One region of the Peribacillus phoenicis genome, then DNA from elsewhere that is predicted to be linked to it. Evidence: riboswitches for the same ligand, from Rfam matches in the RefSeq annotation. Region 1 holds a riboswitch; each other region holds the start of a gene.
What was found. A riboswitch is a leader RNA that binds a small molecule or an ion and turns the genes downstream of it on or off. The one in region 1 is predicted to bind thiamine pyrophosphate.
Positions count from the first base shown of each region.

Region 2: it holds a riboswitch for thiamine pyrophosphate, as region 1 does, so the genes downstream of both, thiC (phosphomethylpyrimidine synthase ThiC) here and tenA (thiaminase II) in region 1, are expected to answer to the same signal.
Region 3: it holds a riboswitch for thiamine pyrophosphate, as region 1 does, so the genes downstream of both, ABC374_RS18045 (ABC transporter substrate-binding protein) here and tenA (thiaminase II) in region 1, are expected to answer to the same signal.

Region 1 is NZ_JBDFMF010000001.1:1,136,330-1,139,611, reverse strand. Features, by position in the region: gene ABC374_RS05495 (GNAT family N-acetyltransferase) at 1-158, shown strand, start outside; gene ABC374_RS05490 (aspartyl-phosphate phosphatase Spo0E family protein) at 227-421, opposite strand; gene ABC374_RS05485 (Fur-regulated basic protein FbpA) at 675-863, opposite strand; SAM riboswitch class I at 1,038-1,142, opposite strand; TPP riboswitch at 1,300-1,404, shown strand; gene tenA (thiaminase II) at 1,494-2,183, shown strand; gene thiW (energy coupling factor transporter S component ThiW) at 2,199-2,720, shown strand; gene thiD (bifunctional hydroxymethylpyrimidine kinase/phosphomethylpyrimidine kinase) at 2,689-3,282, shown strand, end outside.
Region 2 is NZ_JBDFMF010000001.1:4,280,135-4,283,416, reverse strand. Features, by position in the region: gene ABC374_RS21000 (HAD family hydrolase) at 23-811, shown strand; TPP riboswitch at 928-1,042, shown strand; gene thiC (phosphomethylpyrimidine synthase ThiC) at 1,178-2,956, shown strand; gene ABC374_RS20990 (DUF3231 family protein) at 3,248-3,282, opposite strand, start outside.
Region 3 is NZ_JBDFMF010000001.1:3,678,642-3,681,923, reverse strand. Features, by position in the region: gene rarD (EamA family transporter RarD) at 1-219, shown strand, start outside; gene ABC374_RS18050 (protein-glutamine gamma-glutamyltransferase) at 282-1,109, opposite strand; TPP riboswitch at 1,424-1,533, shown strand; gene ABC374_RS18045 (ABC transporter substrate-binding protein) at 1,668-2,663, shown strand; gene ABC374_RS18040 (thiamine-binding protein) at 2,675-2,959, shown strand; gene ABC374_RS18035 (ABC transporter permease) at 2,956-3,282, shown strand, end outside.

The DNA of each region.
Region 1 (3,282 bases):
TTAAGACTATATTGGGTTTCATTTTCGCCCACAATATACCGAGCCTTAAGCTTTTTTCCAAATTCGGGTTTGAAGAATGGGCACATTTACCTCAAGTTGCCGAGCTGGATGGCATTGAGCGGGATTTGATCATTCTCGGTAAACGTGTCGATATTTAATATAATTCTTTAGAGCTATTGCCTTGAGCAGTAGCTTTTTCAAATTAATACAGGTCGAATTGGCTAATTTAAAAATAACGATATGCTTTTTGGAGGGAAAAATATTCAGACTCTCTTTTACTTGCTAACGCATTTAATAGTGTATCCAATTCTTGACTGGCTTGAACAGTTAGCAGACTTGTTAAGCCGTAACTTGCTGCTAATTTGAACATTTCCTGTCTCTTTTCTTCAATTCTTTCTATAGTTACCTTACGGCAAGGCATTATATGCCACCTCCCATTTATTCAATTTTTTTACACTTTCATCATAATGAAACTACTAGTTAAAATCAACTATTTTCCAGAAATAAAATGTGTTATTTTATAGGTCAAATGTGACAAAACACCTACTTTATTCTTTAATTATGTATATTTTATGTCATTTTCTATTAAACCCAAAAAAGCATCCACTAGTGTAGACTGTGAATGCTTACATCATATACCTTATCCAGGAACCCAAAATATAGTCCATCGCTTACTATGTCATCCATTCAGAAGGTGACTCGTTATTAGGTCTATTTATAACTATCCTATATTCATCTTCGAGCACTTTTAATGGGGCATCATAAAGGTGCCTTTCATCAGAGGTTTTGTATACTCCATTGGCCAATAGCTCTTCAATGAGCTTTGCCTTCCTCTGTTCAATCCTCTTAAATAATTCTGCCATGTAAATGGCTCCTTTCCTAGTCATCCTAGAGCCTGCTTCTAGTTAGCTAACTTTATCAACTTGTTTGATTTTCACCAAATTATATATACCTTTTCTATTATGTCACTAAACGTTATTTCCAAAAATAAAAGCCCCTTCTAATTCAAGAAGAGGCTGACAGTGTCCGTACGGCTCTTCTTATCTTCCAAGCATATGCTTGTTGGATTTAGCACAGTTCCCAAAACGGGTCCGCTGCCGAGGTTTCTTTGGGCCAAGTCCCTCCACCTCTCTGGATAAGAATTCGATATATAAATGATGTAGAAATGATTCTATCCTAATAATCATCAAAAGTCAATTACCTGGTTCTCCCTTTTTTCCTGGACATAATGTGCTCTCTCTTCAAATACGGGTTGCATTTTCTTGTCTTTCTGATATGATGTCAGTAATTACATACAATTCACACCACTAGGGGAGTCTTTTTTAAGACTGAGATGGAAATAGTTCCGGACCCTTTGAACCTGAACCGGCTCATACCGGCGGAGGGAAGTGGATGATATCGTCCATTTACAGACTATATCCATCTACCCCGTTCCGTATTCAGGAACGGGGTTTTTCATTATCAACGGGAACCATTCTAAAGGAGGATGAACAATGGAGAATATTAAAACAGAAACATTCAGTTATAGACTTCATGCACGGGCAAAAGAGATTTGGAAAAGGAACCATTCACATCCCTTTGTCCAGGCAATTGGAAACGGCACGCTTCCTGAAAAGAAATTTGCCTATTACCTGAAGCAGGACTATATCTATCTCATGGATTATTCCAAGCTCTTTGCTTTAGGTGTCATCAAAGCTCATAACATCGAAACCATGGCAAAGTTTGCGAGCATTTTAAATGAAACCCTTCAAGTGGAAATGGATACCCATCGGCAATATGCTTCCGAATTCGGGATCAGTGCCAAGGAATTGGAAGAAACAGAACCTACTCCCACCACTCTAGCCTATACAGGTTACATGCTAAATGCAGCTCAGCATGGGACTTTGGCAGACTTGATCGCCTGTCTCCTGCCCTGCGCTTGGGATTATTATGAAATCGGTTTGCTACTAAAAGAACAAAATGGAGCAGCATTGGAAAACAATCGCTACGCAGATTGGATAAGGTCCTATTCATCACCTGAATTCGGGGAAGCACACAAGTGGCTGATCGCATTGTTGGAAGAATTGACGGAAGGCATGCCAGAAAAGGAACTTCTTAGATTAGAAAAGCACTTTTTGGTTACTTCCCGATATGAATATTTATTCTGGGATATGGTTCAAAATGAGCAGGATTGGCCGCTGTAGGTCGCAGACATGATGATGAATCCCATCAAGAAACTGACGTTGACTGCCATGATCACGGCTATAACGACGCTGACCAGTTCATTTATTTTCATCCCTGCAGGATTTGCAAAGGTCTTTCCTATTCAGCATCTGGCAAATGTCCTCACGGCCGTTCTATTGGGGCCTGCTTATGCTGTGACACAAGCTTCCTTAGTTTCCATCATTAGAAACATGTCTGGTACCGGTTCAATATTCGCCTTTCCCGGCAGCATGATCGGTGCACTTTTGGCTGCCATCCTTTATCGAAAAACACAAAGCTTAAAATTCGCTTGTTTAGGTGAAGTGATCGGGACCGGCATTCTCGGTTCCCTGGCCTGTTATCCACTTGCCATTCTCCTATTGGGAGAAAAAGCTGCTCTTTTTGGTTTTTTACCGGCTTTTATGCTCAGTTCATTCGCAGGAGCGATTTTAGCTTTCATATTACTTAAAATACTTCTAAAAAATAATTATATGAAGGGGTTTTTTTATGAAAACAGCATTAACCATCGCCGGTTCTGATTCAGGGGGCGGTGCTGGAATACAAGCGGATTTAAAAACATTTTCTGCACATGGGGTCTTTGGAATGTCTGCCATAACAGCCGTTACCGCACAAAACACAATGGAAGTCCGTTCAGTACAGCCAATTGAAACAGCTATCATATCGGACCAAATTGCAGCTATCTTTGAAGATATTCCTGTCGATGCAGTAAAAATAGGCATGCTTGGATCAAAAGAAATCGTGGAAACAGTCGCTGCGTCCCTTAAAACCTTCATGCCTGCCATCGTTATCCTTGACCCTGTCATGATTTCCAAAAGCGGCCACCACTTGCTCGACGAAAAGGCTGTCTCCGCCTTAAAAATGGATTTGCTTCCGCTTGCAACACTTGTAACACCAAATGTACCGGAAGCGGAAGTGCTTACTGGCTTGTCGATTCGGACGAAACAAGATTTCTACAGGGCATGCATTTCAATACAAGAAATGGGCCCCAAAGCCGTTTTACTTAAAGGGGGCCATGCAGCGGGAAATCCAAATGATCTTTTTTATGATGGAACTGACTTCCACTGGATCAAGGGAGAGCGC
Region 2 (3,282 bases), 3.1 Mb from region 1:
TAGGGAAAGAGGGGTGGACATTTTGCTGAAGGCAGTTTTTTTTGATTTAGATGATACATTACTATGGGATCAGAAAAGTGTAAAAGAGGCTTTTGTGGCCACATGTGAAGTAGCCAAGGAGAAATATGATCTGAATGTCGACGAGTTTGAAGAAGCTGTGCGAAAGGAAGCGCGTGAGCTTTACTCTTCTTACGATACATATGCATTCACACAAATGATCGGAATCAACCCATTTGAGGGGCTATGGGGAAATTTCCAGGATGATCATGATGAATTCAGGAAGATGGCCGGGATTGCACCGGCTTATCGGAAAGAAGCGTGGACGAGAGGGTTATTGGCATTAGGGATCGATGACCCGGAATTTGGGCTTAAACTGGCAGAACGTTTCCCTGCCGAGAGACGCAAAAAGCCATTTATCTATGAAGAAACATTCCGTGTTCTGGATGAATTAAAAGGGAAGTATAAATTGCTATTGCTTACGAACGGATCTCCTGAGCTGCAAAATACCAAACTTGAAATTACGCCTGAACTGGTTCCTTATTTCGACCAAATCGTGATATCAGGCGCATTTGGAAGAGGTAAACCGGATGCCTCCATTTTTGAGCATGCTTTGGAAATCATGGAGCTTGATAAAGATGAAGTATTGATGGTCGGCGATAATTTAATGACGGATATCCTTGGAGCATCACGGGTAGGCATAAAGTCGGTTTGGATAAATCGCCATGATAAGGAACGGAATGAAGTGATTCCAACCTATGAAATCAAGCATTTAGAGGAGCTCTACCCTATCCTTGAGGGCCTGGGGAATTAATTGACGGCTCTCCTTCAAATAACAAATTTTTGAGAGTTGTAATGAAAATATTAGGTCTTTCAAATTATTTACAGAATGAAAAGGGTGAGATATAGTAATCCTGTAATCAATTAAATTATTCAGACTAGGGGTGTCCAATATAAGTTGGGCTGAGAGAGAAGCGCTTAAGCTTCTTAACCCTCAGGACCTGATCTGGTTCATACCAGCGTGGGGAAGTTAGAATCTACTAAACAATGACATTTCAATTGGTCATTTCTGTAGCCATACTAACGTTAGCCAGGTCTTAAATATGAGATCTGGCTTTTTCGTGCGAAATGGATTGGATTTTGTCCTTTTTAAATGAACTTAAAAAGGAGAAATGAAATCATGATGAGTAATTCAGTAAATGACATGAACGTTTCAATTATGTCCAGTTTTGCCGGGAGTAAAAAAGTGTATGTTGAGGGATCTAGACCCGATATTAGGGTACCCATGCGTGAAATTAAGCTAAGTCCGACTACAGGGTCATTCGGCGAAGAGGAGAATCCGCCTTTACGAGTATATGACACAAGCGGTTTTTATACGGATTCAGAATATCCCATTGATATTCATAAAGGTCTTGCCCCGATTAGACGCAGCTGGGTTCTGGAAAGGGAAGATGTTGAAGAGTATGAAGGGCGTGAAATAAAGCCCGAAGATAACGGGTATAAAAAAGAGTCACGAACCAAAGCAGAAGTTTTTCCGGGATTGAAAAGAAAACCATTGCGTGCAGCGAATGGGCAAAACGTAACCCAGCTCCATTATGCCCGAAAAGGTATCATAACTCCGGAAATGGAGTTCATCTCGATCAGGGAAAATGTAGCCCCTGAGTTTGTAAGAGAAGAGGTAGCTAGCGGGAGGGCGATCATACCGGCAAATATTAACCATCCTGAAAGTGAGCCCATGATCATCGGACGTAATTTTCATGTGAAAATAAATGCGAATATTGGAAATTCCGCTGTTAGTTCATCGATCGAAGCTGAAGTGGAGAAAATGACTTGGGCTACACGTTGGGGTGCAGACAACATAATGGATCTTTCCACCGGAAAGAATATTCACACGACCCGGGAATGGATTATCAGGAATTCACCTGTGCCAGTTGGGACGGTTCCGATATATCAAGCATTGGAAAAAGTGAATGGAGTCGCGGAAGATTTAAATTGGGAAGTTTTCCGGGATACATTAATCGAGCAGGCTGAGCAAGGTGTCGATTACTTCACCATACACGCCGGTGTGCTTTTGCGATACATTCCCATGACAGCAAAGCGAGTTACGGGAATCGTTTCCCGGGGGGGCTCCATCATGGCACAATGGTGCTTGGCCCATCACCAAGAAAGTTTTCTCTATACTCACTTTGAAGAGATTTGTGAAATCATGAAGGCGTATGATGTCTCTTTCTCATTAGGTGACGGCCTCCGTCCTGGCTCCATTGCAGATGCAAACGATGAGGCTCAATTTGCTGAATTGGAAACACTTGGGGAACTGACGAAGATTGCTTGGAAGCACGATGTTCAAGTCATGGTGGAGGGACCCGGTCACGTACCGATGCATTTGATTAAAGAAAATATGGATAAGCAGCTGGAAGTCTGTCAAGAAGCTCCATTCTATACCCTGGGACCATTGACAACGGATATAGCTCCTGGATACGATCATATCACTTCTGCGATTGGTGCTGCCATGATTGGATGGTTTGGAACGGCCATGCTTTGTTATGTGACACCGAAAGAGCATTTGGGACTTCCGAATAAAGAGGATGTTCGTGTAGGGGTCATTACTTATAAAATTGCAGCCCACGCAGCTGATCTTGCAAAAGGCCATCCCCAGGCACGGAAACGGGATGATGCCCTTTCGAAGGCAAGATTCGAATTTCGTTGGAGAGATCAATTCAATCTTTCCCTCGATCCTGAAAGGGCAGTTGAATATCACGATGAAACACTTCCGGCAGAGGGTGCCAAAACAGCCCATTTCTGTTCAATGTGCGGACCCAAATTCTGCAGTATGAGGATTTCTCAGGACATTCGTGATTTGGCGAAGGAAAAGGGTCTGGGTTTTGAGTCGGTAATCGATGAAGGTCTTAAAGAAAAAGCGAATGAATTTAGGAAAACGGACGGGGAAATCTATCTATGATTCCGACGAGAGGGAGAATTCGATGAATCGGGTAATCCAAATAAAAGTTGAAATGAAACAGTTGGAAACTCAATTGGAACAGCTGAAAAGGGAGCTGAACATTTTTCGCGAGAATTGTAATCATGAATTTGTAAAAACTGATTATAGTCAACAATGCACAAAGTGCCACTTAATCGAAAGTCTGCAATGGTAGTGATTCCTTAATCGTCCTTTCATTATCGGAATTAATCCCTTAATCATGTTGGGCATCCAATCACGATGTCAACATGATTAGGGGATATTTCATTATATTTACATACTTGTTTTATTAATATGAAGAGGAGGAG
Region 3 (3,282 bases), 2.5 Mb from region 1:
GAGAAGATCCCGTTATCGATGCTTGGCATTTTTCAGTATATCGCTCCGACCTTATCTTTATTGATCGGGGTATTCGTCTATCATGAAAGTTTCACGAAAGCACATCTTTTAGCCTTTTTGTTCATATGGTCAGCCTTGGCTGTTTATACACTATCCATAACGAAATGGGGTCAGGCAAGTGCCCGCAGGTTCAAAGGCAAAGGGAATATTGGTGCGTGAAAAGAAAAAATGCTTGGGAGATCTCTCCCCAAGCATTTTTTTATGCATATAAAACAAAAAGGTCATGAAAGGTATATCTTCGAACCTATTTCAGAAACAATACAATTGGAAAGGCTGACAGGACAGTGATCGGGCTTTGCTCGGGGGATATTTAGTTGAAATTGTCTATAGAAGGAACTATCCAGGAAAATGATATGTGTTGTCAAGAATGCTGATATGGTGGCGTACGGCTTTCTATTGCTATTTAATTCATTGATGATTCCCTGTGCAGTGGTAATCCCGATCCCGTGGCCATAAAAGAGGTTTCTCCCTAATAATATGGCATTTTCACCTTGCCATTCAGGAGTTGTCTCGTCATGATCAGGGTTTATGAAGTAAACGCAATCCCCTGGTAAATAATCCCGTCCTTGGTGAATGATAAGAGCCATATTCCTTGGAGGGCGAAAGTCATATAAAAATAGGTCTGAAAAAAGATAGTCGAAATTCCTGGGGCCGATTAAATCCAAAATCGCCTTTAAAAAAGTGACGACTATTGCTGTCCCGCATTCGAATGCATAAAGCCTTCCATTCATGAAAATGTCAACAAGCGCAGCATGAGGGAGAATCCCTGGCTGAAGGGTAAAGGTGCCATCCTTTGAAAGGTGCCAATATTTTTGATTGGATTGAGATTCCTCAAGTGTGGAAAATTCCGGACCACTTTTATCCAACGCAATAGCTGCCTCTATGACTCGGTTCCTCAGCTGTATCTCGAAATTAAAATCCCCAAAGTTCCGGTATTCAAAAACGTTAGAATCTTCCGCCAAGCATTGAAGAGTTTCAAGTGATTTGGCAGATGCTGTACCTGGTTGGATTTGACTGACATCTAACCATTTGTGATTAATCTTTATCATGATCATATCCACCTTTTGCTTATGAAATTAAGGGTTTAATAAAACCGGTAAACAAAAATGTCTACAGGTAATGCTCATTATATGAATGCTTGCAAAGAAATGACTATTTGATAAGTGTCCGCCACCGTTGCAGCCAAGAATGATTAGAAAGGAAAGAGGCAGAATTATTTTGCTTTCAATGATTTTCGTTCCAAAAGATGTTTTGCAAGAAATCCTAAAGTGCCAGGAATACCTTTCCAATTAGTGAGAAGAAGCAAATTAGTATTCCTTTTTCCCTATGAATTGATATAATGAGAGAGAAAAGTTCATATGTGCGAGAAATGTAGGGGGGCCAGTACTGCTGGCTGAGATTGCATCCTTTAGATGCTGACTCTTTGAACCTGATCTGGATGATGCCAGCGGAGGGAACATATTATTACTGATTTTCTGTTTTGTATGTTAACGTCCGAATTCATCTTCGGGCGTTTTTTGCTTTTTTATCCAGTATTTGAATAGAACCTGGAGCCCCATTATGGTTCCGGCATATGGATCTTATAAGATGTGTAGGAGGATAATGACTTGAATAAATTCTTACCACTGTTAACTTCGTTGTTCCTTTTGGCTGGATGCGGTGCAGGCGGAACTAATGAAAAAGAAGAAGCATCTAAAAATGAAGAATTAAAAAAGGTATCGGTCGTGCTTGATTGGACACCGAATACAAACCATACAGGATTGTATGTAGCCAAGGAAAAAGGTTATTTTAAAGACCAAGGTCTTGATGTGGAAATTATCATGCCAGGTGAAGCTGGAGCGGATAAGCTTGTCGCTTCAGGAAAATCTGAATTTGGCGTGAGCTACCAGGAGGGCATAACGCAGGCCCGCGTGCAGGGCGTGCCGATTGTTTCGGTTGCTGCCGTCATCCAGCATAATACCTCTGGATTCGCTTCCCCTGAGGCAAAGAACATTAAAACTCCCAAGGATTTTGAAGGGAAAACGTATGGTGGCTGGGGGTCTCCGGTTGAAAAGGCCATTATTGATTCACTAATGAAAAAAGAAAATGCGGATGTAAATGAAGTGGATATAGTCAATACAGGAGACATGGATTTTTTCACTTCGGTTAAAAGGGATATAGATTTTGCTTGGATTTATTATGGATGGACAGGCATTGAGGCTGAGTTGCGAAATGAAAAGCTTAATATGGTTTACTTAACCGAATACTCAGATAAGCTTGATTACTATACGCCTGTTTTGACTACAAATGAAAAGATGATAAAAGAAGATCCCGAAACTGTTAAAGCATTCGTTCATGCAGCATCGAAAGGGTACCAGTTTGCGATTAAGAATCCTGCTGATGCAGCAGACATGTTAATTAAGTCTGCGCCGGATCTTGATGCAAAACTAGTTAAGAAAAGCCAGGAGTGGCTTGCAGCCAAGTATCAGGATGATGCTCCGCGTTGGGGTGAACAAAAACTGGAAATCTGGAAGAATTACAGTGATTGGATGACTGAAAACAAGCTTCTTGAAGGTGATTTCGATCCTGAAAAGGCATTTACCAATGAATTTTTACCAAAATAGGAGGAAATACAATGGCCAATTCATTAATTAGTATACAAATTATCCCTAAAGGGGAAAATGTCATCCCTATGGTCGATGAAGCAATCAAGATCATTGAAGAATCAGGTGTCAAGTATGAGGTTCACCCGCTTGAAACGACAATGGAGGGCGAGCTTTCCGAACTTTTTGCCGTGATAGAAAAAATGAATGTAAGAATGATTGAAATAGGATCGCCGAATGTCATTTCGCAAGTGAAAATATTATATCAGCCAAGCGGGATTACGATGGATACGTTAACGGAGAAATATCGGGCATGATCGGAAGGGGAATTTGGAAGAAGGGGGCTCCCTTCTTTCTTTTATTATTGTTGCTGATAGTTTGGGAGTCAGTGACAATCTTATTGAAGGTTGAAGAATGGCTGCTTCCCGCTCCATCGGCCATTTTCATTGAAGGAATTGAGTCGTCGCGCAATCTTTACGGACACCTTATATCCACAACCGAGCTTGCGTTGTCGGGCTTTTTTATTGGAAGCTGCATCGGCTTATTGGTTGCTGCAACCTTACATCTATTTCCAGGTGTGAAGGACGCAGTTTATCCTCTGCTCATACTATCACAAAATATACCTATCATAGTTTTGGCC